2 regions of the Paenibacillus sp. URB8-2 genome follow, and region 2 is predicted to be linked to the other one. Evidence: a T-box and tRNA genes for the amino acid it is inferred to sense, from the RefSeq annotation. Region 2 holds a T-box; the other holds one or more tRNA genes.
The links. A T-box is a leader RNA that pairs with one kind of tRNA and senses whether it is charged. The one in region 2 lies ahead of PUR_RS26635 (arginine--tRNA ligase), so its partner is inferred to be a tRNA-Arg.

Region 1: it encodes a tRNA-Arg, which carries the amino acid that the T-box ahead of PUR_RS26635 (arginine--tRNA ligase) is inferred to sense. The anticodon was not compared.

The regions. Positions count from the first base shown of each region.
Region 1 covers NZ_AP023239.1:170,501-183,496, forward strand. Annotated here, with positions in the region: gene rapZ (RNase adapter RapZ) at 1-210, shown strand, start outside; gene PUR_RS00855 (gluconeogenesis factor YvcK family protein) at 269-1,210, shown strand; gene whiA (DNA-binding protein WhiA) at 1,216-2,145, shown strand; gene PUR_RS00865 (HPr family phosphocarrier protein) at 2,243-2,512, shown strand; gene PUR_RS00870 (SIMPL domain-containing protein) at 2,664-3,419, shown strand; gene PUR_RS00875 (PdaC/SigV domain-containing protein) at 3,571-4,662, shown strand; gene PUR_RS00880 (GDSL-type esterase/lipase family protein) at 4,756-5,397, shown strand; gene clpP (ATP-dependent Clp endopeptidase proteolytic subunit ClpP) at 5,472-6,068, opposite strand; tRNA gene PUR_RS00890 (tRNA-Arg) at 6,258-6,332, opposite strand; gene PUR_RS00895 (sugar-binding transcriptional regulator) at 6,594-7,670, shown strand; gene gap (type I glyceraldehyde-3-phosphate dehydrogenase) at 7,762-8,772, shown strand; gene PUR_RS00905 (phosphoglycerate kinase) at 9,008-10,189, shown strand; gene tpiA (triose-phosphate isomerase) at 10,217-10,972, shown strand; gene gpmI (2,3-bisphosphoglycerate-independent phosphoglycerate mutase) at 10,972-12,516, shown strand; gene eno (phosphopyruvate hydratase) at 12,592-12,996, shown strand, end outside.
Region 2 covers NZ_AP023239.1:4,339,700-4,349,623, forward strand. Annotated here, with positions in the region: gene pstA (phosphate ABC transporter permease PstA) at 802-1,683, opposite strand; gene pstC (phosphate ABC transporter permease subunit PstC) at 1,684-2,625, opposite strand; gene PUR_RS20075 (phosphate ABC transporter substrate-binding protein) at 2,711-3,568, opposite strand; gene PUR_RS20080 (stalk domain-containing protein) at 3,632-5,068, opposite strand; gene PUR_RS20085 (ABC transporter ATP-binding protein) at 5,311-6,042, shown strand; gene PUR_RS20090 (ABC transporter permease) at 6,039-7,127, shown strand; gene PUR_RS20095 (TetR/AcrR family transcriptional regulator) at 7,186-7,878, shown strand; gene PUR_RS25875 (sporulation protein YjcZ) at 7,974-8,075, opposite strand; T-box leader at 8,161-8,383, shown strand; partial or broken gene PUR_RS26635 (arginine--tRNA ligase) at 8,426-9,924, shown strand, end outside.

The DNA.
Region 1 (12,996 bases), 1.4 Mb from region 2:
GCATTTCTGACGAAGCTGCTCGATATGCTGCATTTTCTGATTCCCCAATACCGCAAGGAAGGCAAGGCCCAGATCATCATCGGCATCGGCTGCACCGGCGGAAAGCACCGCTCTGTGGCCATTTCCGAATATTTGGGTAAAATGCTGGGGGTAAGCGAGACGGAAACCGTATCGGTCAGCCACCGGGATGCCGAACGCGACAGGCATTAAGGAGAGAAGGGATCTAATCGTGGCTGAACAACCGGGACAGCGTCCGCGAATCGTCGTCATGGGCGGCGGCACCGGCCTGTCCGTTATGCTTCGCGGCTTGAAAGAAAAGCCGCTGGATATTACCGCAATCGTAACGGTGGCCGATGACGGCGGTAGCTCCGGCATCCTGCGCAGCGAGCTGCAAATGCCGCCGCCGGGCGATATCCGCAACGTATTGACGGCGATGGCCGATGTCGAGCCGCTGATGGCCGACATTATGAAGTACCGCTTCAGCAGCGGAGAGGGCCTTGCCGGGCACAGTCTCGGCAATCTGATTTTGGCCGCGCTTACCGATATATCCGGCGATTTCGTCACCGCCGTCCGGGAACTGAGCCGGGTCTTCGCCGTGAGGGGGCGGGTGCTGCCGGCCGCCGGCGAAGCGGTGGTGCTGAGTGCGGAGATGGAGGATGGCACGGTCGTAAAGGGAGAATCCAAGATTCCAGAAGCCGGGGGCAAAATCAAGCGGGTCTTTCTGGACCCGCCCGATGTCGAGCCGCTGCCGGAGGCGCTGGAGGCGATCCGGTCCGCCGATGCCATTCTGCTCGGTCCCGGCAGCCTGTACACCAGCATTTTGCCGAATCTGCTTGTGCCGAAGCTGGCGGAGGCGGTTGTAGCCTCTAACGCGGTCAAGATGTTCATCTGCAACGTGATGACCCAACCGGGGGAAACGGATAACTATACGGTAAGCGACCATTTGCAGGCCGTGTACGATCATATCGGAATGCATTTGTTCGATTATGTCATCGTTAATAATGGCGAGATTCCGCCCGAAGTGCAGCGCAAATACGCTGAACAAGGGGCGCGTCCAGTCGGACTGGACACGAAAGCCATAGATGATCAGCGCTATAAGCTTATTGCCGACAAACTGGTTTTATTCCGCACCTATTTGCGGCATGATACGGATAAGCTGAGCCATCATATTTATCAACTGGTTCAGGATTGGATAACACGAAAGAGGTGAGAACCTTGTCTTTTGCGGCGCTAACCAAAAAAGAACTGACGATGGTCGAGAGCGGCCCCTGCTGCGAGAAAGCGGAGATGTCCGCGCTGATCCGGATGAACGGATCGGTGCAGCTTTCAAGCAAAAGGATCGTCCTCGACATCTCAACAGAGAATGCCGCGATTGCAAGGCGGATTTATTCCTTGCTTAAGAAATATTACCAGGTTCATACCGAGCTTCTCGTGCGTAAAAAAATGCGTTTGAAGAAAAATAACGTCTATATCGTCCGAATCCCCGCCCGTGTGGAGGAAATTCTGAACGACCTCAGAATCGTCTCGGAGGGCTTCATGTTTACGGACGGCATTGACGACAGCATTGTCCACAAGAACTGCTGCAAACGCGCGTACCTGCGCGGCGCTTTTATGGCGGGAGGCTCGGTGAACAATCCCGAAGGTTCGTCATACCATCTGGAGATCGCCTCCATGTATGAGGAGCACTGCAAGGCGCTGGTTGAGCTGGCGGGGGAGTTTCATCTTAACGCCCGCTGCATCGAGCGCAAGAAGGGATTCATCCTCTACATCAAGGAAGGCGAGAAGATCATCGAGTTCCTGAACCTGATCGGCGCCCATCAGGCCTTGTTCAAATTCGAGGATGTGCGCATTATGCGCGACATGCGAAACTCCGTCAATCGGATTGTGAACTGCGAGACCGCCAATCTCAACAAGACGATCAGCGCGGCGGTGCGCCAGATTGAGAACATCAAGTTTCTGGAGAAGGAAATGGGACTCGAGAATCTGCCCGACAAGCTGCGTGAAGTGGCGGAGGTCCGGCTGGCCCATCCCGATATCAATCTGAAGGAAGTCGGTGAAATGCTGAAAGGAAGCGTCAGCAAATCCGGCGTCAACCATCGACTGCGCAAGATCGACGAGTTGGCGGAGAAGCTTCGAGGCGAATGATTATTTTCTTCTAGTGTCGTTTAGGTTATAATGATATAATATGATAAAATTTACTGTGAAATTTTTGGGCACATCTTAATTAGGGGGTAAGCGTTTCATGACAAAGCACCCGGTAGTCGTCCGGTTGAAGACGGGGCTCCATGCTCGGCCGGCAGCATTGTTCGTGCAGGAAGCCAACAAGTTCTCATCTGAGATTTTCGTCGAAAAAGACGATAAAAAAGTTAACGCCAAAAGCATTATGGGGATTATGAGCCTTGCGATCAGCTCCGGCACGGAGATTTATATCAGCGCGGAAGGCGCGGATGCCGATCAGGCCGTAACCGCGTTGACGAGCCTTGTCAGCAAGGAAGAGCTGGAGAATCAATAACAGTATCCGCAGCACAGCCCTATTTATGGTATGACCAAAAAGCCCTTTGAGGGCTTTTTTTATTTTTGTCCCCGTGCAACATTTGCCAGGCCTTCTCGTCTAGTAGGTACAATCGTTAGTCACGCAAATCCAATAAAGGAGGATGGCAAAAATGAAGGGATGGATCAAGTCGGTCCTGACAGTATTCGTTGCAGGAAGCTTAATGGTGGGAGGAGTTGCGCTCAGCGGTGGATTAAAGCAGCCGGAGAAGGCTTACGCCGAAGAGGCGCAGAAGAATATCGTCAGTGTCGTGGGCAAAGGAGAACTGTCGATGAAGCCGGATATCGTCTATCTGTCGATCGGAGTCGATACTTCGGCGAAAACCGCCCAGGAAGCCCAGAAGTCCAATGGGGCAAAAATTCAAAAATTGACAGCGCTGCTCAAGAATACATGGGGTATTAGTGATAAAGATATTCAAACCAGCGAGTTCTTCGTACAGCCGAACTATACGTACAACGATAAGGAAGGCCAGCAAGTGAAAGGCTATAACGCGCATCATGTTTTGCAGGTTGCATACCGCGATCTGACCAAGGTGGGCTCGCTGCTCGATGCGGCTTCCGAGGCGGGCGCCAACAATATCGGCAATGCCCGTTTTGCGGTGGAAGACACTTCGGCCTTCGAGGCGCAGGTGATTGAGAAGGCGATGGCCAACGCCGACGTGAAAGCGGCCGCGATTGCCAAAGCCGCCAAGAGAACGCTTGGACAGGTGCTGACCGTCAGCCAGAACGATGGGGGCGCGGGCCCGATATTATATGAACAGAACGCCAAAATGATGTACGGCGCCGCCGATAGCGCCGCCAGTACCGCAGTCCAGCCGGGAGAAGTGAAGATTACGACTCAGCTTAGCGTCATGTATCAATTAAACTAGCAGGGCGGAGTATCCAATAGACAGACATAGAGAGGCTTTTGTCGCATGCTTGGGGGCGGAAAGGCCTCTTTGCTGTCGCGCTGCCATCTATATAATGGAAAGTGTGGGCAACGAAATCACATAAATGGGAGCGGAAAAGGAGAATTATACCATGAACAAGACGAACAAGCTTGTACGCACATGGGGAGCTGGAATGATTGCGGCCGGGCTGCTGCTGGGTGGGACGGTGTTTCCTGCAGCAACGGGTGAAGCGGCGCCGGTTAAGGCTAAGGCTGATTATTCTCGGGTTGCCTTGAAGTTCAATGGAACCCTTACTTCGCAGCAGGGCATTTTCCGGGAGGGAAAGATATGGATCCCTGTAACTTTTCTTAAAAATACACTGGGTTTGCCGATCACCTATGACAAGGCGGAGAATAGCTATACCCTCGGACAGGGAATCCGCCAGGCCAAGCTGATGGTTTCCGAATATGGAATCTCTCTTGCGGTTAACGGCTACTTTATCAACGAGTATGAGGGCCGCAACTTTAAAAACCGTCTTTACGTTCCATTTGGTCTGCTCAGTGATTATTTGGGCTACCTTGGAGACTTTAGCGCTTCCTCCGGCAGATTGAATGTAATGCACCGGCCGCTGAACAAACTGACGGTAACGACGGAGACGTATACCAAGGAGGCCGATGGAGCAACGATCCAACTGGATTACCCGCAGATTTCGGGACTTGCGGAAGCCTCTGCGCAGAAGAGCATTAACGATACTCTAAAACAAGCTGCTATGAGCTTTGCCGCCGGTGCCGACACGGCGATAGCTGAAAAAAGCGAACAGGACCGTCCGTATGAATTCGACTCGAAATACGTGGTAACCTACAACCAGGACGGCGTCCTGAGCCTGGTCATGAGCCAGTACGGCTACACCGGAGGCGCTCACGGAATGACATTGCGCCAAGCCTTCACTTTCTCGCTTAAGGACGGCAAGCGTCTGCTTCTGGGCGACTTGTTTGGAGCCAATCCGAACTACAAAAAGCTTTTGAACGAGAAGGTCGGCAGGCTGTTAAAGGCAGACGAAGGCTATTTTGGCGGTTTTAACGGCCTGAATACCGAGAAATACTTTTATCTTAAAGACGGCCGGGTAGTACTCTTCTTTCAATTATATGAATATACCCCGTATGCCGAAGGCTTTCCGGAGTTCACTTTCGCCTTTAAAGAACTGCTGCCGGACGGAAGCAGTCCGTTCGCCGGTTTAAAATAGTTTTTTGACACTGGATATTCTCCCGTTACGAGTACGGCTTGCCGTTCATATGCTGAATGGTGACCGAGCCATATAGCGGGGAGGGAGAATGTCATGGTATACAACTATACGGCGATCGGCGATTCGCTGACGACCGGCTTCGGAGCGATGCCGGGCAACGGCTTTGTTCCTGTGTACCGGCGGATGTCTGAGATTTCGCTCCGTACTTTTGTCGCCTATACGAACCTTGGAATCAACGGCTTGACTACAGCCGAACTGGAGAAGCTTGTTAGTTATAACCCGCAGTTTCGCCAATCACTTCGAGAGGCGGATCTTATCACGATTTCGATCGGGGGCAATGATCTGATCCATGCCGCCAAGGCCGGGGGACAGTCTAATTCGCCGTCTTCTGTTTATCAAAATGCCCTGAAAGAATCCCGGAGGCATTTTGCCGGCATCATGGGACAGATTCACCATGCGAAGGCGGGAGCCGGCAAGCCTTATATTATCCGGATTGTCGGATTATACAATCCGTATCCCCGGGTGGCAGAGGCCTCGGGCTGGGTCCGGCAGTTCAACCGCCTAATGGCGCAGTACAATAGCAAGGTATGCGGCTTTGCGGATATTTACGGAGCGTTTGCCGGATACGAGCGGGAATTGCTTTCCATCGACCATCTTCACCCTAATGGAAAAGGATACCGCGTCATTGCGGATCGGCTGCAGTCGATCGGATATGGAAGCCTGAGCCCAAATTGAAGACGTAAAAACCCCCTTTGCCCGTGATCATGGACAAAGGGGGTTTGCGTTTTTATGAAAGTTTAACGGGAGTGTTATGCGCCGATTGATGCCGGTTTTTCGATGACTTTATCGACAAGGCCGTATTCGGCCGCATCCGCTGCACTCATGAAATAGTCGCGATCCGTGTCCTTCTCGATGCGCTCAAGCGGTTGGCCGGTACGTTCCGCCAAAATCTTGTTCAGCTTGTCGCGCATTTTCAGAATGCGGCGGGCGCGAATTTCAATATCCGTAGCTTGTCCTTGGGCTCCTCCCAGCGGTTGGTGAATCATAATCTCGCTGTTCGGCAGCGCGTAGCGTTTGCCCTTCGCTCCGGCGTTGAGCAGGAATGCGCCCATGGAAGCGGCGAGACCGACGCAGATGGTGGATACGTCTGGCTTGATGAACTGCATCGTATCGAAAATCGCCATGCCAGCGGTGATCGATCCGCCTGGACTGTTAATGTACAAGGAAATATCTTTCTCCGGGTCCTCGGCGGCCAGGAAGAGCATTTGTGCGATGATGGAATTGGCTACCACGTCATTAACCTCAGTTCCAAGGAAAATGATGCGGTCCTTCAGCAGGCGGGAATAGATATCATACGCCCGCTCGCCGCGGCTGCTTTGTTCTACGACCATAGGAATGTAACTCACGTGGAAAACCTCCTTGAATTAGATCTTCAAAAATGGATTTCGTACAGCTTCATTTTTTACTGTTACCGTATTACCCACATGATAAACAAATTCAAACAAAAAGTCAAAGAAAGTCAAACTCATCATAAAAAAAAGCGCCATCGCATGGCGCTTGGGTTAAACATTCAAGGTTTGGTTAAAGAAATAATGTGGCGCGCCCGCCAAGAATCGAACTTGGATCTCAGGCTTCGGAGGCCTACGTCATATCCATTGGACCACGGGCGCAACAGAAATTATTATAATATAAAATTCGGAGCATTGCAACTCCCGATTCATTTTATAGGTCAACAGCACCGATTCTCCGCGAAAACAATGCGAATGTCCATGCATAAGAAGAAAAGAGGTTGTGAATTCTAGTTTCGGAGCCCTTGCGCTCAGGGCAATATTTGGGTAGAATAATTGGTGGGACTTAAAAAGTTAACCCGGGACGTTTTAAGACCATAGAGAAGGGGAAGAAGTGAAAGACGAAGTTGCAGGAGTGAAAGCATGCGTAACTTATTGGAAATCCAAAAGCAGCTTCTGCCTGACCTCATGGAAACCCTCAAAAGACGGTATACGATTCTTCATCAGATCCTGTTGTCGGATATTATCGGCCGCAGAACGCTCGCCGCTTCGCTTGATATGACTGAGCGGGTGCTTCGTGCGGAAACGGACCTTCTGAAGTCGCAGGGGCTCATCGAGATCGAGAGTGTTGGCATGCGGATCAGCGATGCCGGACGGAAACTGCTTGACTTGCTCGAGCCTGTGGCCAAAAGCTTGTTTGGCCTTGATGATCTGGAAGAGAAAATTCGTTCGACTTACGGTTTGAAGAAGGTTGTCGTGGTGCCGGGCGATTGTGAAGCTTCGCCCTTTACCAAGAGAGAGCTTGGGAGAGCCGGAGCCAGAGCGCTGCTGAGCGTGCTGCGCACCGACGACACGATTGCTGTCACAGGCGGCTCGACGCTGTCCGAATTGGCGGAGCAGATGACCGCTCCAATGTCCTTGTCTTACCGGGACGCTTTGATCGTTCCAGCAAGAGGCGGACTAGGAGAAAGCGTTGAATTTCAGGCGAATACCATCGCTTCGACGATGGCCAAGCGGATAGGAGCGCATTACCGGCTGCTGCATGTGCCCGACTTGCTCAGCGAGGATGCCTATCAGTCGCTGGCTCACGAACCGAACATTTCGGAAATTGTACAGATTATCCGCCGTTCGAGAATTATTGTGCATGGAATCGGAGATGCTGTGGAAATGACCCGCCGCCGAAGACTGGACGACGAGACCGTCAGCAAGATCAAGAGCGCGGGCGCCGTTGCCGAATCCTTCGGTCACTACTTTAACGAGCAGGGCAAGGTGGTCCATTCCATGTTGACCATGGGACTCCGCCTTGAGGATATCATTCGGACGGAGATCGTCATCGGCATAGCCGGAGGCAAGCGGAAAGCCAAAGCCATTCACGCCGTGCTGCGGTTCGGCCAAGAGAACATACTCGTCATAGATGAAGCCGCAGCGGCCGAAATCGTCAGGGAAATTGACGAATATAACGCCGCATCCGAGCAGATTCCGCATTACGGCGAGCATTAGCATTTATTATGCTTTATACTTAAACCTGTTGTCTTGATAAGCCTAAGGCTTGTCTTGAATAAATAAAACGAAATTTAGGAGGAACTATTCAATGACTGTAAAAGTAGGTATTAACGGATTTGGACGTATTGGCCGCCTCGCATTCCGCCGGATTCAAGACGTGGAAGGTATCGAAGTGGTAGCAATCAATGACCTGACTGATGCCAAGATGCTGGCGCACTTGTTGAAATATGATACAACTCAAGGCAAATTCCAAGGCGAAGTTGAAGTTCATGACGGATTCTTCAAAGTGAACGGCCAAGAAGTTAAGGTTCTGGCTAACCGCAACCCTGAAGAACTGCCTTGGGGCGACCTGGGCGTAGATATCGTTCTGGAGTGCACAGGCTTCTTCACTTCCAAAGAAAAAGCTGAGCTTCACCTGAAAGGCGGAGCGAAAAAAGTCGTTATCTCCGCACCTGCTACAGGCGAAATGAAGACTGTTGTATACAACGTTAACCACGACGTTCTTGACGGTTCCGAAACCGTTATTTCCGGCGCATCCTGCACAACGAACTGCCTGGCTCCTATGGCCAAAGTTCTGAACGATAAGTTCGGTGTTGTTGAAGGCCTGATGACTACAATCCATGCTTACACCGGCGACCAAAACACGCTGGACGCTCCGCATAGCAAAGGCGACTTCAGACGCGCCCGCGCAGCTGCCGAGAACATTATCCCTAACACCACTGGTGCTGCAAAAGCAATCGGCCTGGTTATTCCTGCGCTGAAAGGCAAACTCGACGGTGCTGCTCAACGCGTACCGGTACCTACAGGTTCCCTGACAGAGCTGGTTACTGTTCTGGAAAAGAACGTAACGGTAGACGAAATTAATGCGGCAATGAAAGAAGCTTCCGATCCGGAAACTTACGGCTACACGGAAGACGAAATCGTATCCTCCGACATCAAAGGCCTGACTTTCGGTTCCCTGTTCGACGCTACGCAAACTAAAGTTCTGTCCGTTGGCGACAAGCAGCTCGTTAAGACTGTAGCTTGGTACGACAACGAAATGTCCTACACTGCTCAGCTCGTTCGTACGCTGGAACACTTCGCAAAACTGACTAAATAATTTAAAGATTTTAAATAGCATCATCCATAGAGCGGAAACAGCAGTTTATTGTTTCCGCTCTTTTCCGAAATACAAGACAATCGCAGCATATTTCGCCTAATCGTATGTTATAGTTCTTTCGGAAAAACGGATGCCGTCCTTTAGAAGGTCGCAGCCGTTTCTTCTTGATGCAAACTCTATGCGGTGCCCCTGTATTCCAAGAGTGGAACAATTCCGGGTGTGGAGGTTAAAAGTCATGAGCAAAAAAAGTGTCCGTGATGTAGAAGTAACAGGTAAACGCGTATTTGTCCGCGTGGATTTCAACGTGCCGCTGGAAGATGGCAAAATCACCGACGACACGCGTATCCGCGAGACGCTGCCGACGATCAAATATTTGATCGAAAATGGAGCTAAAATCATTCTGGCGAGCCATATGGGCCGTCCTAAAGGCCAATTCGTCGATTCCATGCGTCTGACTCCGGCTGCCGAGCGTCTGTCCGTGCTTCTGGGCAAACCGGTTGCCAAAGCTGACGAAGCGGTTGGCGAAGCGGTAAAAGCGAAAATCGCCGAATTGAATGAGGGCGACGTTCTCGTGCTTGAGAATGTCCGTTTCTACCCGGGTGAAGAGAAGAACGATCCGGAGCTTGCGAAGCAGTTCTCCGAACTGGCCGATCTGTTCGTTAACGACGCATTCGGCGCGGCGCACCGTGCGCATGCTTCGACCGAAGGTATCGCCCATTATCTGCCGGCCGTATCTGGACTTCTGATGGAGAAGGAATTGAACGTACTGGGCAAAGCCTTGTCCAATCCGGAGCGTCCTTTCACCGCGATTATCGGCGGTTCGAAGGTTAAAGACAAGATCGACGTTATCGACAACCTGCTGACGCTGGCAGACAACGTGCTGATCGGCGGCGGGCTGTCTTATACTTTCACCAAAGCTCAAGGACACGAAGTCGGAAAATCCTTGCTCGATGAAGAAAAAATCGATACCGCACTTGGCTTTATTGAAAAAGCAAAGAAGCTCGGCAAGAACTTTCTGCTGCCGGTTGACGCTGTTGTGGCCGACAAATTTGGTGCCGACGCAAACACGAAGACCGTAGACATTTCTGAAATTCCTGCAGACTGGATGGGTCTGGATATCGGTCCGAAGACCGCCGCAATGTATGCAGATGTAATCAAGAACTCCAAGCTGGTCGTTTGGAACGGACCGATGGGCGTATTTGAAATCGATATTTTCGCAGAAGGCACGAAAGCAGTTGCTGAAGCCTGCGCGAAAACCGAAGGCTACACCGTTATCGGCGGCGGCGACTCCGCAGCTGCGGCTGAGAAGTTCAAGCTGGCCGATCAAATGGACCATATCTCCACCGGAGGCGGCGCATCGCTTGAATTCATGGAAGGCAAGGCTCTTCCTGGTGTAGTGGCGCTGAACGACAAGTAAGACGTATAAAGGGAGGCAAGCTTTGCTATGAGTAGAACACCAATCATTGCTGGCAACTGGAAGATGTTCAAGACGGTTCCGGAAGCCGAAAGCTTTTTCGCCGAGGTTAAAGGCCAGGCGGAAGTAGAAGGCGTAGAAACGGTAATCTGCGCTCCATTCACCAATTTGCCAGCTCTGACGAAAGCGGCTCAAGGCACGAGCATCAAGATCGGCGCCCAGAATCTGCATTTCGAGGATAATGGTGCTTACACGGGTGAAATCAGCGGCGTTATGCTGAAGGATCTCGGCGTAGACTATGTCATTCTCGGCCACTCCGAGCGCCGCGCTTACTTCGGTGAAACGGACGAAATCGTGAACAAGAAGATGCATGCGGCATTCCGCCACGGCATTACTCCAATCGTATGCGTAGGCGAGAAGCTCGAAGAGCGTGAAGCCGACCAAACGAAGGAAGTCTGCAAAGTACAAACCGAAGGCGCGTTCCAAGGTCTTAGTGCGGAGCAGGCAGCCCAAACCGTTATCGCCTATGAGCCAATCTGGGCTATCGGTACCGGCAAATCCTCCACTTCGGCGGATGCCAATGAGGTTATTGCTTACATCCGCAGCCTGATCAAGGATCTTTATGATGAAGCAACCGCCGAAGTTATCCGTATCCAGTACGGCGGCAGCGTGAAGCCGGAGAACGTTACCGAATATATGGGCCAAAGCGACATTGACGGCGCTCTCGTCGGCGGTGCAAGTCTGCAGCCTGCTTCCTTCATCCAGTTGGTTGAGGGGGCGAAGTAATGTCTGCACCTAGACCGGTAGCACTGATTATTATGGACGGTTTCGGTCTGCGTAACACGGCGGAAGGCAACGCCGTCGCACAGGCCAACAAGCCTAACTACGACCGCTACCTGAAGCAATACCCTAACACGACGCTTACCGCCTGCGGCGAAGCCGTAGGACTTCCGGAAGGTCAAATGGGCAACTCCGAAGTGGGACACCTTAACATCGGCGCAGGCCGGATTGTATACCAGGATCTGACCCGCATCGATAAGTCCATTCGCGACGGAGAGTTTTTTGAGAATGAAACGCTGGTGGAAGCGGTAAAACACGCCAAATCGACCGGCAAAAAGCTGCATCTGTACGCGCTGGTATCCGACGGAGGGGTACACAGCCATATCAATCACTTGTTCGCCATGCTTGAGCTTGCCAAGAAGGAAGAGTTGAACGACGTGTTCATCCACGCCTTCATGGACGGTCGCGACGTCCCGCCGGACAGCGGCCAGAAGTTCGTTCAATCACTTATTGCGAAGATTGAAGAAGTAGGGGTAGGCAAAATCGCTACGGTATCCGGACGTTACTTCGCAATGGACCGCGACAAACGCTGGGATCGGGTAGAAAAGGCTTACCGCGCCATGGTTTACGGCGAAGGACCGAAATTTACGGACGCATTGCAGGCGATCACAGCTTCGTACCAGAATTCCGTGTATGATGAGTTCGTTGAGCCTTGCGTGATCGTGGACGAAGAAGGCAAACCGGTAACGACTGTGGAAAGCGGCGATTCCGTCGTATTCCTGAACTTCCGTCCGGACCGTGCCATTCAGCTGTCCCAAGTATTTACGAACGCGGATTTCCGCGGCTTTGATCGGGGCCTATTGTTCCCGCAAAATCTTCATTTCGTCTGCTTGACCACGTTCAGCGAAACCGTTCAGGGATATGTCGCCTACAAACCGAAGAATCTGGACAACACACTTGGCGAAGTGCTGGTTCAGAACAACAAGAAGCAGCTGCGCATTGCGGAGACCGAGAAGTATCCGCACGTAACGTTCTTCTTCAGCGGCGGACGCGACGTCGAACTGCCGGGAGAGACCCGTGTTTTGATCAACTCCCCGAAGGTGGCAACGTACGACCTGCAGCCGGAAATGAGCGCCTACGAGGTCGCTGCCGCTTGTGTGGCTGAGATTGAAGCAGACAAACATGATGCCATTATCCTGAACTTCGCCAATCCCGACATGGTTGGGCACTCCGGCATGCTGGAGCCGACGATTAAGGCGGTTGAAGTGACGGACGAATGTGTAGGCAAAGTAGTCGAGGCCGTTCGTGCCAAAGGCGGCGTGACGATCATTATTGCCGACCACGGCAATGCTGATATGGTATTCGACGAAGAAGGCCGTCCGTTTACGGCGCATACGACCAACCCGGTTCCGTTTATCGTGACGGATGAGAATGTGGTTCTTCGCGATCACGGCATTCTCGCGGATGTGGCGCCGACGATTCTGGACCTGATGGGCCTTCCGCAGCCTGCGGAAATGACCGGACAATCCATGATTGCCAGCCGCAAGTAATACGGACAAGACTTTACGATGTACTGCAAGGCTTTATCAAGACTAAATCTTTGTTAAAAAGGAGATTGAATTGACATGACCATTATTTCCGACGTTTATGCACGCGAGGTACTTGACTCCCGCGGCAATCCTACTGTTGAGGTTGACGTTTACCTGGAATCCGGCGCAAAAGGCCGCGCTATCGTTCCTTCCGGCGCTTCCACTGGCGCTCACGAAGCCGTTGAGCTTCGCGACGACGACAAATCCCGTTACCTGGGCAAAGGCGTTCTGAACGCAGTGAAGAACGTTAACGAAATCATCGCTCCTGAAGTTATCGGCATGGACGCTCTGAACCAACTGGGCATCGACAAAGCCATGATCGCTCTGGACGGAACTCACAACAAAGGCAAACTGGGCGCTAACGCCATCCTGGCTGTTTCCATGGCAGTAGCCCGCGCTGCAGCCGCAGCTCTGGACGTGCCTCTGTACACATACCTCGGC
Region 2 (9,924 bases):
TCCGGGGTGAGAACCCCCGAATGGGTTCGTCGGAGCGACGCATCGTAAGCTTCCGCTTCGCAGTCAGACCGTAGGGCTGTACCCCTCCTGGGACGTCAAATGCCTTCCCTTTCGGGAAGGCGTTTTTGCGTCCGGGGTGAGAACCCCCAAGGGAGGCTTCAGAGCGACCAAGGTCGTGGCTATCCGTGAGGCCCATCTGGACGTAGGAGAAACGCTCGATCTCACACAGGCAGTAGAATCATAAACGGGAAAACCTCCCTTTCATTTCCGAATAATTGGGCCGGCCCGCCTCATGAACGGGAAAAACTCCACCTTATTGGCGGCATTTTCTTCGGTTTGGGCAAAAGCGCCTGATTAAGGGGGAGAAATTCCCTCCCAGGCTTGTCAAAAGGTCCATTTCATCAAAATAAAAAGGAGAAATTCCATTTCACTCTCCCTCAGGTCCCTGGCTATCCAATAATTTGCAGCTGACCACAGTTCCCAAACGTGTACTCAGGCCAACCAAGGACAACCGCACCTCTCGGTAGTTTCCGATTCTTCATATACTTGTAGCACACCCATACTTAAAACCTCACAGGCTCTCCCATAGAACCATAACTCACCAAAGTGTTAACCGCTGGAACAGGAATCTGAGGCAGGGAAACCGGTGTAACCTTCTGCTTCATAGGAAAAGGCTGTCCCCGGTTTTAAACTGAATAGCTCCCCTTTAGATCTACAGGTTTTTTTTACCTGTCTATCTAAAGGGGAGCATATTAGTGAGAGACAGCCCTTTTTTGCGTCAAGGGATAAAGATCCCGGGAATTACCGCCCGGTCCCGCGCTTGACCCACCACAGCGGCGCGCGGAACGCCAGATTGATCAGCAGCACGACGATGACGAGCACGGCTGCGGATTTGTCGGCGATCTGCCGGGCGTCCTCGACAATCGCTTCCGATTGCACATACCATAAATGCACGGCCAGCGTCTCCCCCGGGGAGAACAGATTGAAGTCCCACATTTCCCCCGAAGTGCTGAGGCCCGCCGTCAGGATAATCACGGCCGATTCCCCGAACGCCCGGCCGGCCACCAGGCAGATACCCGTAATAATGGACGGCAGCGCGACCGGCAGAACGATTTTACGGATGCAATAAAATTTGGTCAGACCCAGCGCGTAGCCCGCCTCGCGCAGTTCGTCCGGGACGGCCCGAACCGCTTCCTCCGTCACCCGCGCCAGCATTGGCAGATTCAGCAGCGCCAGACTGACGCCGCCCCCCAGAATGGTCAGACCCAATCCGAAATACTCCGCAAATATCGCCAAACCCAGGAGTCCGAATACAATGGAAGGCACGGACGACAGCGATTCCACGCAGATCCGCAGCGCTCCGGTAAAGGCGTTGTCCGGCGCATATTCCGCCATGTAGATCCCTGCACCCAGTCCGATCGGAATCGAAATGACCAGCGAGATCAGCAGGATATAAAAAGAATTGAACAGCACGGGGCCGATGCCGCCGCCGGTATCGATCTCCTCGGGCTGGCGAATGAGGAAGGAGAAATCAAACCCAGGCAACCCTTTGCTCAAGATGGTGAACAGTAGCCAAAAAATCAGCAGCATAACCAGAGCCCCGAGGCCGTAGAAGCCGTAGGTCGCCAGCTTATCGCGCCGGATGGACCGGGCGGTTTGCCGCGAACGGGAGAATCCGTCCATCTATCCTTCCCTCCTTTTGCGTCCCAAAAACCGGACAACCAGTATCAATAAAAATGAAATCAGCAGCAGTAGAAAAGCCATCATATGCAGGGCATAGTTCCAGGTGGAGTCGAATTCCACGTTGGAAATCTGCATCACGATGTTGCTTGTCAGCACCGACGCCGGGGTAAACAATGTCTTGGCCAGCTGCGGCGTGTTGCCGATCACCATAACGACGGCCATCGTCTCACCGATCGCGCGCGTCATCCCGAGAATGACCGCTGTAAGGATGCCTCTGCCGGCCGCAGGCAGCACGACGCGCATAATGACCTGCAGCCGGGTAGAGCCGAGCGCATAGGCTGCATCACGGTATTTGCGCGGCACGGCGGTGATGGCATCGTCGCTGATCCGGGCGATGGTTGGCAGCACCATCAGCGCCAGAACGAGCGCCGCGGCCAGCAAGCCGTCTCCGAGGCTTTCCCCGCTGACGCGGCGAAGAAACGGCAGGAGGACGGTCAAACCAAGATAACCGTATACAATAGAAGGAATGCCGACCAGAAGATCAAGAACCGGACGGATCAAGCGTTTGAGCCAGGACGGCGCGATTTCGGCGGTCAGCACCGCCATGCCTACCGATATGGGAACCGAAATCAGCAGCGTGAGCGCGGTAAGCGACAAGGTGTTCACAATAAAGGCCGCCGCCCCGAATCTGTCCTCCTCTGGCGTCCAGTCGAACGAGAGGAAGAATTTTGCCGGCGCGACCTGCCCGAACAGCAACAGCGCCGTTTTGCCGATAAAGAGAATGACAAGCGCCAGCACGAAGCAAAGCGCCAATATACTGAACAAGAAATAATAGCGGGCGGCGATATTCGCAATCGAATGCCGGAGATGGCGTCCGCTGGAGACCGCCTTATTCTGAAAACTTTTTACCGCAGGGTTCGGATCATAGGATCGTTGTACCATGCTATTTCCTCCTATAAAAAACCAGCCCCGCATTCGCCGGAGGCTGGCCGTATGATGACGCTCTTCCGAAATATTTTGCCTAAATCTACTTCATCGCCGAAATCGGAATGAACTTGAGCTTTTTCAGCGAACCCTGTTGGAACTTCTTGCTTTGGACGTAATCGATAAAGGCCTTAACAGCACCGGTCGGCTGTCCCTTGGTCATGTAGTAGCCGTATGCCCAAATCTTGTAGGAACCGTTAATGACGTTTCCGGTGGTAGGTTCTACGCCGTTGAACTTGACGGCTTTCACATCGCCGCTAACGTAGACCAAATCGATATACCCGATGGAGTTCGGAGTTGTTGCAACGGCTGTCTTCATATCGCCGCTGGATCCAGCTTCTTTATAGTTTTTCTCTTTCTTCACAATTTCGCCGCCCGCCAGAGCCTTGGCCTGGTAGTTGACGCGTGTGCCCGAACCGAAAGCGCGGGTAATAACGACGATGTCCGCGTCCGAGCCGCCGACTTGCTTCCAGTTCGTAATTTTGCCGGAGAAAATGCCTTTAAGCTGTTCGGTGGTCAGGTTGTCTACACCGACATTTTTATTAACAATGGTGGCAAAAGGAATGACCGCAACCTTGTTCGCTACTTGTCCGCTGAATGCTTTAAATCCGGGAACGTCGATGCTGGCATCCCAGTCGCACGCGCCGATGTCGGCGATGCCTTTCTTGACAGCTTGCGGGCCGGTAACGGAGCCTTTGCCGGAAGCGGCGATTCTGACCTTCGGATTCAGCTTTTGAAATTCCTTGGCGGCCTGCAGCGTCAGCGGCAGCAGAGCCGTCGATCCGTTAACTGTGATTTTACCGGACAGCGATCCCGCTGCAGATGCCGCTCCCGCAAAAGATGCCGTAACAGCAAACACGGCAGCCAAAGCTGTAAACGTGATTTTTTTAAACAATTTCATGATTTATTCTCCTCTCGGCTCGAAGCCGCTATAGTATGTGTCGGTCGTCCTGCAAAAAGCGTCTTATCTCGTCAGCTGTACAGCCTTGCCGTTCTCGATTTCCACCAGCTTGCCGCCTGTGATCACAGCCAGTTTGCCGCCGTCAGCCGAAACCGAGACTTCGGAAATGTCGGCCTTGGTGCGGAACAGTTCTTGTGCCGATCCGGAGACCGGAACGGAATAAATGCGGGAAGTGCCGTCCGCCGCCGTTCCTGATGCGATAATTCCGCCGCCTGCGGCTTGCGCCCAAGTTACCTCAATATCCAGCGCAATATTGGCGGCTGTGCCGTCCGGTTTAACCGTCTTCAGTGCATTGGCAGTTTTGCCTTCCGGATCAGCGCTTAAGTAGACTACCGTCCCGTCTGCCAAAATTTCAGGGTACAGCTTGTTGTCGTCCGAGGTGGTCAAAGCGGCCGGTTTGGCATCCTTTGTAGCCAGGTCGAGCTGATACAGCTGTTCTCCCGCCTTGCTGTAATCGATCGTCAGGGAATCTTCCGTGCTGTCGGCATCATTTTTGGCTGATCCGGTAATGTTGACGATGTAAACCGCTCTCTTGCCGTCCGCGGAAATGCGCAATTCGGATTTGTTCTCAACCTTATCTGCCAGCAGTTCCTTTACGGTACCGGTATCCACTGAAATCTGCGAAATCTTCTCCTGCTTGTCCCCTTGGATATAATAGATGCTCGTGCCATCAGCCGACCATGTAAGGTCTGTCTTGGTGGCGGTATCCGTTCCGAGAGGTTTCACTGCTCCCGAAGTCAAATCGATTACGTACAGCAGGCCTGTCTCATCCGTGAAAGCGCCGTAACGCCGGTCGGCCGAAACCGAGAAATCGGAGGCTCTTTCGTCGCTGGAAAATAATCCGTAGCTGCCCGGATTCGCCGCAAACTTATAAACCTGCGCCGTTTCTCCTTCCAGGTTCGCCAGAACCGTTCCGTCTGCGGCCCAGTGGAGCGTATCGAATTCGCCTTGCGGCCGCGCTGCGCCAAGAATTTGGAGCGGGCTGCCAAACAGTTCGCCGCCAAGACCGTATACAATTGCGCTAAGTTCAACGTACAATTTGCCGCCGGATACCGTCGGAGCCGTCGTGAAATTCCGCTTCTCGCCGTCCAGCGAATAGCTCTTGGAGCCGGCCTTCAATTTGATCGTATGTAATCCTGCTCTGTCTTTCAGCACCAGGCTTCCCGACTCATTAGCGATACTTGCGCCGAGAGAAGCGGCCAGCTGGCTGATTGAATATAGCTTATATCCACCGGCGTCGACCGTTTTGAATGTAGTCTGTGCGCCGTTTACCGTCCAAGCCTTTACTCCTTCTTTGACTTTTACCGCCGCCTTGGCGGATGTTTTAACGGTAGGCGTCTTTCCGCTGCCCGGGCCTGCCGCCGCGTACACGCTTGCTTCGCCTACAGATACTAGAAGCGCCGAAGCCATAAGTACGCTAAACAACTGATTTTTTTTCAAATGGATTCACCCTTTTCATATAGGTAACTACTAATGTTATTTTCCGCCCTGGTTGTAAAATCTGTTGCCGAGAAATATTTGGTAATTATGAAGTTGTCCTCATTTTTCACGTGTTATCTGCCGGAATCCGGCACTTTTGTCAACTCAGGATTAACGCAGGAAAAAGATTTACAATCGGCGGTCTCTCGTTTATTATAGTGAGTGAGTACTCACTCATTTTAATAAAGAACGGAGAGATTCATATGAACCGGGAAGTCCCAGTGATTACGGTGAATCATATTCGCAAAGCATTCGGAAGCAAAGTTGTCCTGGAAGACATCAGCCTTGAGGTCCTCAAAGCCGAGACCTTCGGCCTACTCGGACCCTCCGGCTCCGGAAAGACGACACTGGTCAGGCTGCTGACCGGAATCGATGAAGCCGACTCAGGCGAAGTACATGTGCTGGGGGTGAAAGTTCCCAAGCTTTCGCTGCTCTCGCAAATCGGCTATATGGCCCAGTCCGACGCCCTGTACAGTGAGCTGAGCGCCAAGGAGAATCTTGAATTTTTCGCTTCGCTGTACGGATTGAAGAAAGAACAGAGAAACCGTCGAATCAAGGAAGTCATGGAGATTGTGGGTCTGGAAGAGCATCTCCGCAAAAGGGTCGATCAATACTCCGGGGGGATGAAACGCCGGCTGTCGCTGGCCATCGCGCTTCTGCACGAGCCGCCGCTGCTTATTCTGGACGAACCGACGGTCGGCATCGATCCGGTGCTGCGCTTGTCCATCTGGAAGGAGCTTAAAGCTCTGAATGAACGGGGAACGACCATAGTGCTCACGACCCATGTCATGGATGAAGCCGAAAAATGCGACCGGCTCGGCATGATCCGGGAAGGCCGTCTGCTTGCGGAGGACACTCCCGCCAACTTGCTTATGGCTACAGGCTCGTCTTCCATTGAAGAAGCATTTTTATATTACGGAGGTGTCCGTTCATGAGAATCCGCGCGCTTACGCTGCGTATTTTGCGGCAATTCATTCACGACAAAAGAACGATGGCTCTCATGTTCGCCGCCCCCCTGCTCGTTCTCAGCCTGATGAGCCTGGTGTTTGGCGGCGATGCCTATAAGCCGAATATCGGCGTGTCGGGTCAAGCGGCCGTCTTTTCGGAAGCGCTGGCCAAACATGACGCCCAGGTTGTGAAGTATAACTCGGAGGAAGACGGCGCCCTGGCACTGAAGAATGGAGAAATCGACGCCCTGATCTCAATCGACAGCGGTGCTCCGAAGGTCATTTTGGAAGGAAGCAATCCGGCGGCCAATCGGGCGGTAATGCAGGCATTGGAGCAGGTGACAAGGGACCTGGGGGCAACCGGGTCAGCTCAGTCTCAGGTTCAACAGACACAGGGACAGCAGGCGCAAGGACAGAAGATGCAGCCTTCCGCCCAGCCGCAAATCAGCTATCTGTACGGCTCCGCCGACATGAAGACCATCGACCGGTTCGGACCGATTATGATCGGCGTATTCGTCTTCTTTTTCGTCTTCCTGATTGCAGGGGTCTCCTTTCTCCGGGAACGGACGACGGGAACGCTGGAGCGCCTGCTCGCCACCCCGCTTAAACGGTGGGAAATCGTCATCGGCTATGTCTGCGGCTTCGGTATTTTCACCGTGTTTCAGGCTCTGCTCATTTCCTGGATCTCCATTCAGGTACTGGGCATTATGATGGCCGGAAGCTTCGGCTATGTTCTCCTGATTACGCTGCTGCTGTCGATGACGGCCCTGACCCTCGGTACGCTGCTGTCGGCGTTTGCCGGAAACGAGCTGCAGATGATTCAGTTCATTCCGCTAGTCATCGTGCCGCAGATTTTTCTTAGCGGATTGTTTCCGCTCGACACGCTTCCAACATGGCTTCAACAGATCGGATATGCCACTCCGTTATACTATGGGGCGCAGGCGATGATGAATGTGATGATCCGCGGGAAAGGCTGGAATTCGATTGAAAATGATGTGTATGTGCTGATCGCCTTCTCGCTTTTGTTCATGATCCTGAACGTGCTTGCCCTCCGCAAACACCGTAAAATGTAACTTGGGTTCTCCTATATGGTACGATAAGCAAACAGAAAACGTCTGGAGGGTTGCCATTATGGCAGAACATTTTTCTGCTGACAAAGATACGGAGCAGTGGGCTCTGGAGCTGCTTGCCCTTGGCGGTGATGAGAAAATGACGCCGAAGCAAGTCGCGATTTTGCAGGCGGCCGTGGATGTGTTTGCGGAAAAAGGCTATGCGGGCGCGGCGACCAGCGAAATCGCACAGAAGGCTGGGGTGGCGGAAGGAACGATTTTTCGCTATTACAAGACCAAGAAAGACCTACTGCTGTCCATTGTGGGACCGACGATGAGCCGCCTGCTCGCCCCTTTTGTCATGAGAAACTTTGGGAATTTGCTGGATAAGTCTTTTGATAGCTACGAAGACTTTCTCCGCTCCCTGATCCGAAACCGGCTGGAATTCGCCCGGAAAAATTTTAAAATCCTGCAAATCCTGATTCAGGAAATCCCCTTTCATCCAAAGCTGCGCGAGCAGTTCATGGAGGATATTATGAGCAAGGTATTCGAAAGGGTTTCCGCGCAAGTTGAGCATTTTAAGCAAAAAGGGGAAATCATTGACGTTCCGGCGCCAACCGTTATCCGCTTTACCGTGTCCGCGACCGTCGGCTACATTATGACCCGTCTGCTGCTGCAGCCGGACAAGGATTGGAACGACGAGGAAGAAATCGAGCTGCTGATCCGGTTCATCTTGCATGGAATTGCAGCAGATCCGGGAACTCGGGGCGTCTGAGAGCATACCTGCAAAGGCGGCTTATACTTCCTTATATTTTCAAAAAAAAACCCGTCAGGCCCTGTGCCCGGCGGGATTTTAACGTTACGCGAAAGTTACACCCACAGAGACTTTGTGATGATGACCAGCAAAATGAACAGTACGAGAATTGCGGTTGCGGATGTAAAACCAGCGCCATATCCTCCAGCTTCGCCCATGAAAAACTCCTCCTCTCAAGTAGAGTACGTCACCAGATTATGCAGCGACTGCCACATTCGTCTGGGGGTTTCGGCAAGTAAATGAAAACAGTCGATGATCGGGAGAGTAATGAAGGGCCTCTGATGCCCAGCGAGCCGGGATGGTGGAAGCCGGCGGCAGACCTTCATGAAGCGCACCCGGGAGACGGACTTCCGAAACGAAACCCGGTAGGAAGCCCCGGCACAGATCCGTTATCCTGCAAAGCGGCCAGACCTTCCGGTCCGGCAAGTAGAGTGGTACCGCGAGAACTCAAGTCCTCGTCTCTTTTTGAGACGCGGGCTTTTTTTATTTTCTGAAGGAGGTCGTGAGGATGTTAAACCGGTTAATTCAAACAGAGATTGAGCAAAGCGTAATACGTGTTATGGAGCGTCTGGGGGCGGAGATTCCCGAAGAGCTGTCCGTGGCTGTGGAGCGGCCCGTGAACCCGGACCACGGCGATTATTCAAGCAATATTGCCATGCAGCTTGCCAAAAAATTGCGGAGACCGCCGATTGTCATTGCTGGGCTGATTCAGGAGGAATTGGAGTCCGCGGGTCTGGCGGAGGGCTTGGTGGAAAAAGCGGAAACGGCTGCCCCCGGCTTTCTAAACGTTCATATCTGCTGGAGCGCGTGGGCCGGACGCCAATTTGCGCCGCCTCCGGCGCCGGATGAAAAGGTGGTTATTGAGCATACCTCCGTCAATCCGAACAAATCCATGCATATCGGCCATCTTCGGAATTCCTGCATCGGCGATACGCTCGTGCGCATGTTAAGAAGAATCGGCTATACGGTCGAGGTCCACAATTATATAGACGATCTGGGCAACCAGCTCGCGGATACTGTCGTCGGTCTGCTGAATGTGCCTTTGAGCGGAGAGCATGTCCGTTTCGGCGATTACTGCTGGGACATTTACTCGGCAATTAATAGAGAGTATGCAGTGAATCCGGAGATGGCGGCGAAACGCGCGAAACGCTGCATGAGCTGGAAGAAGGGACGGGAAACGTCGCCTGGCTCGGGAGCCTGGCCGCCGAACGGATCGTTCGGGAACATGTGGAGGAGATGAAGCCGTTCGGCATCGAATACGATCTGCTCGTCTGGGAAAGCAGCATTGTCAGGGAAGGCTTCTGGTCGGCGGCATTTGAGCGGCTGCGGGAGACACCTTTCTTTTATCGGGAAACCGAAGGCAAGCTTGCGGGCTGTTGGGTGCTGAAGCAGGGAACGGAACAGGGAGCACAGGATTCGGAGCATATTACGGATAAGGTGCTGGTGCGCTCGAACGGGATTTTGACCTATACGGCCAAGGATATTGCCTACCATCTCTGGAAGTTCGGACTGCTGGGTAAGGATTTCACTTATAAAAAGTTTGAAGAGGGGCTGTACACGACGACGGTAACGGGAGGAGAGCGTCTGCCGCTCGGCGGAGCCGATATCGTCATTAACGTCATTGATTCCAGGCAGGAATATCCTCAGACCATGGTCAAGGAGGCGCTGCGGGCGCTGGGATATTCCGCTCAGGCTGACAAGCTCCATCATGCTGGATACGGCGTTGTATCCTTGAGTCCCGCTTCGGCTGCCGATCTTGGCATCGACATTTCGGACGGCAAAGCCTCATACGCCATGTCCGGACGCCAGGGGATCGGCATCAAGGTGAGTGATTTGATCGGACTTGTGGAGGACAGCATTGAGCGGAACCGCGCTGATAAAAGCGGACTGCCCAGCCGCACAATCGCCATCGCCGCGATCCGCTACTACCTGCTGCGCTTCAACCTCGGAACCGAGGTGGTGTTCGATCTGCGCCAGGCGACGGAAATATCCGGCAACACCGGCGTG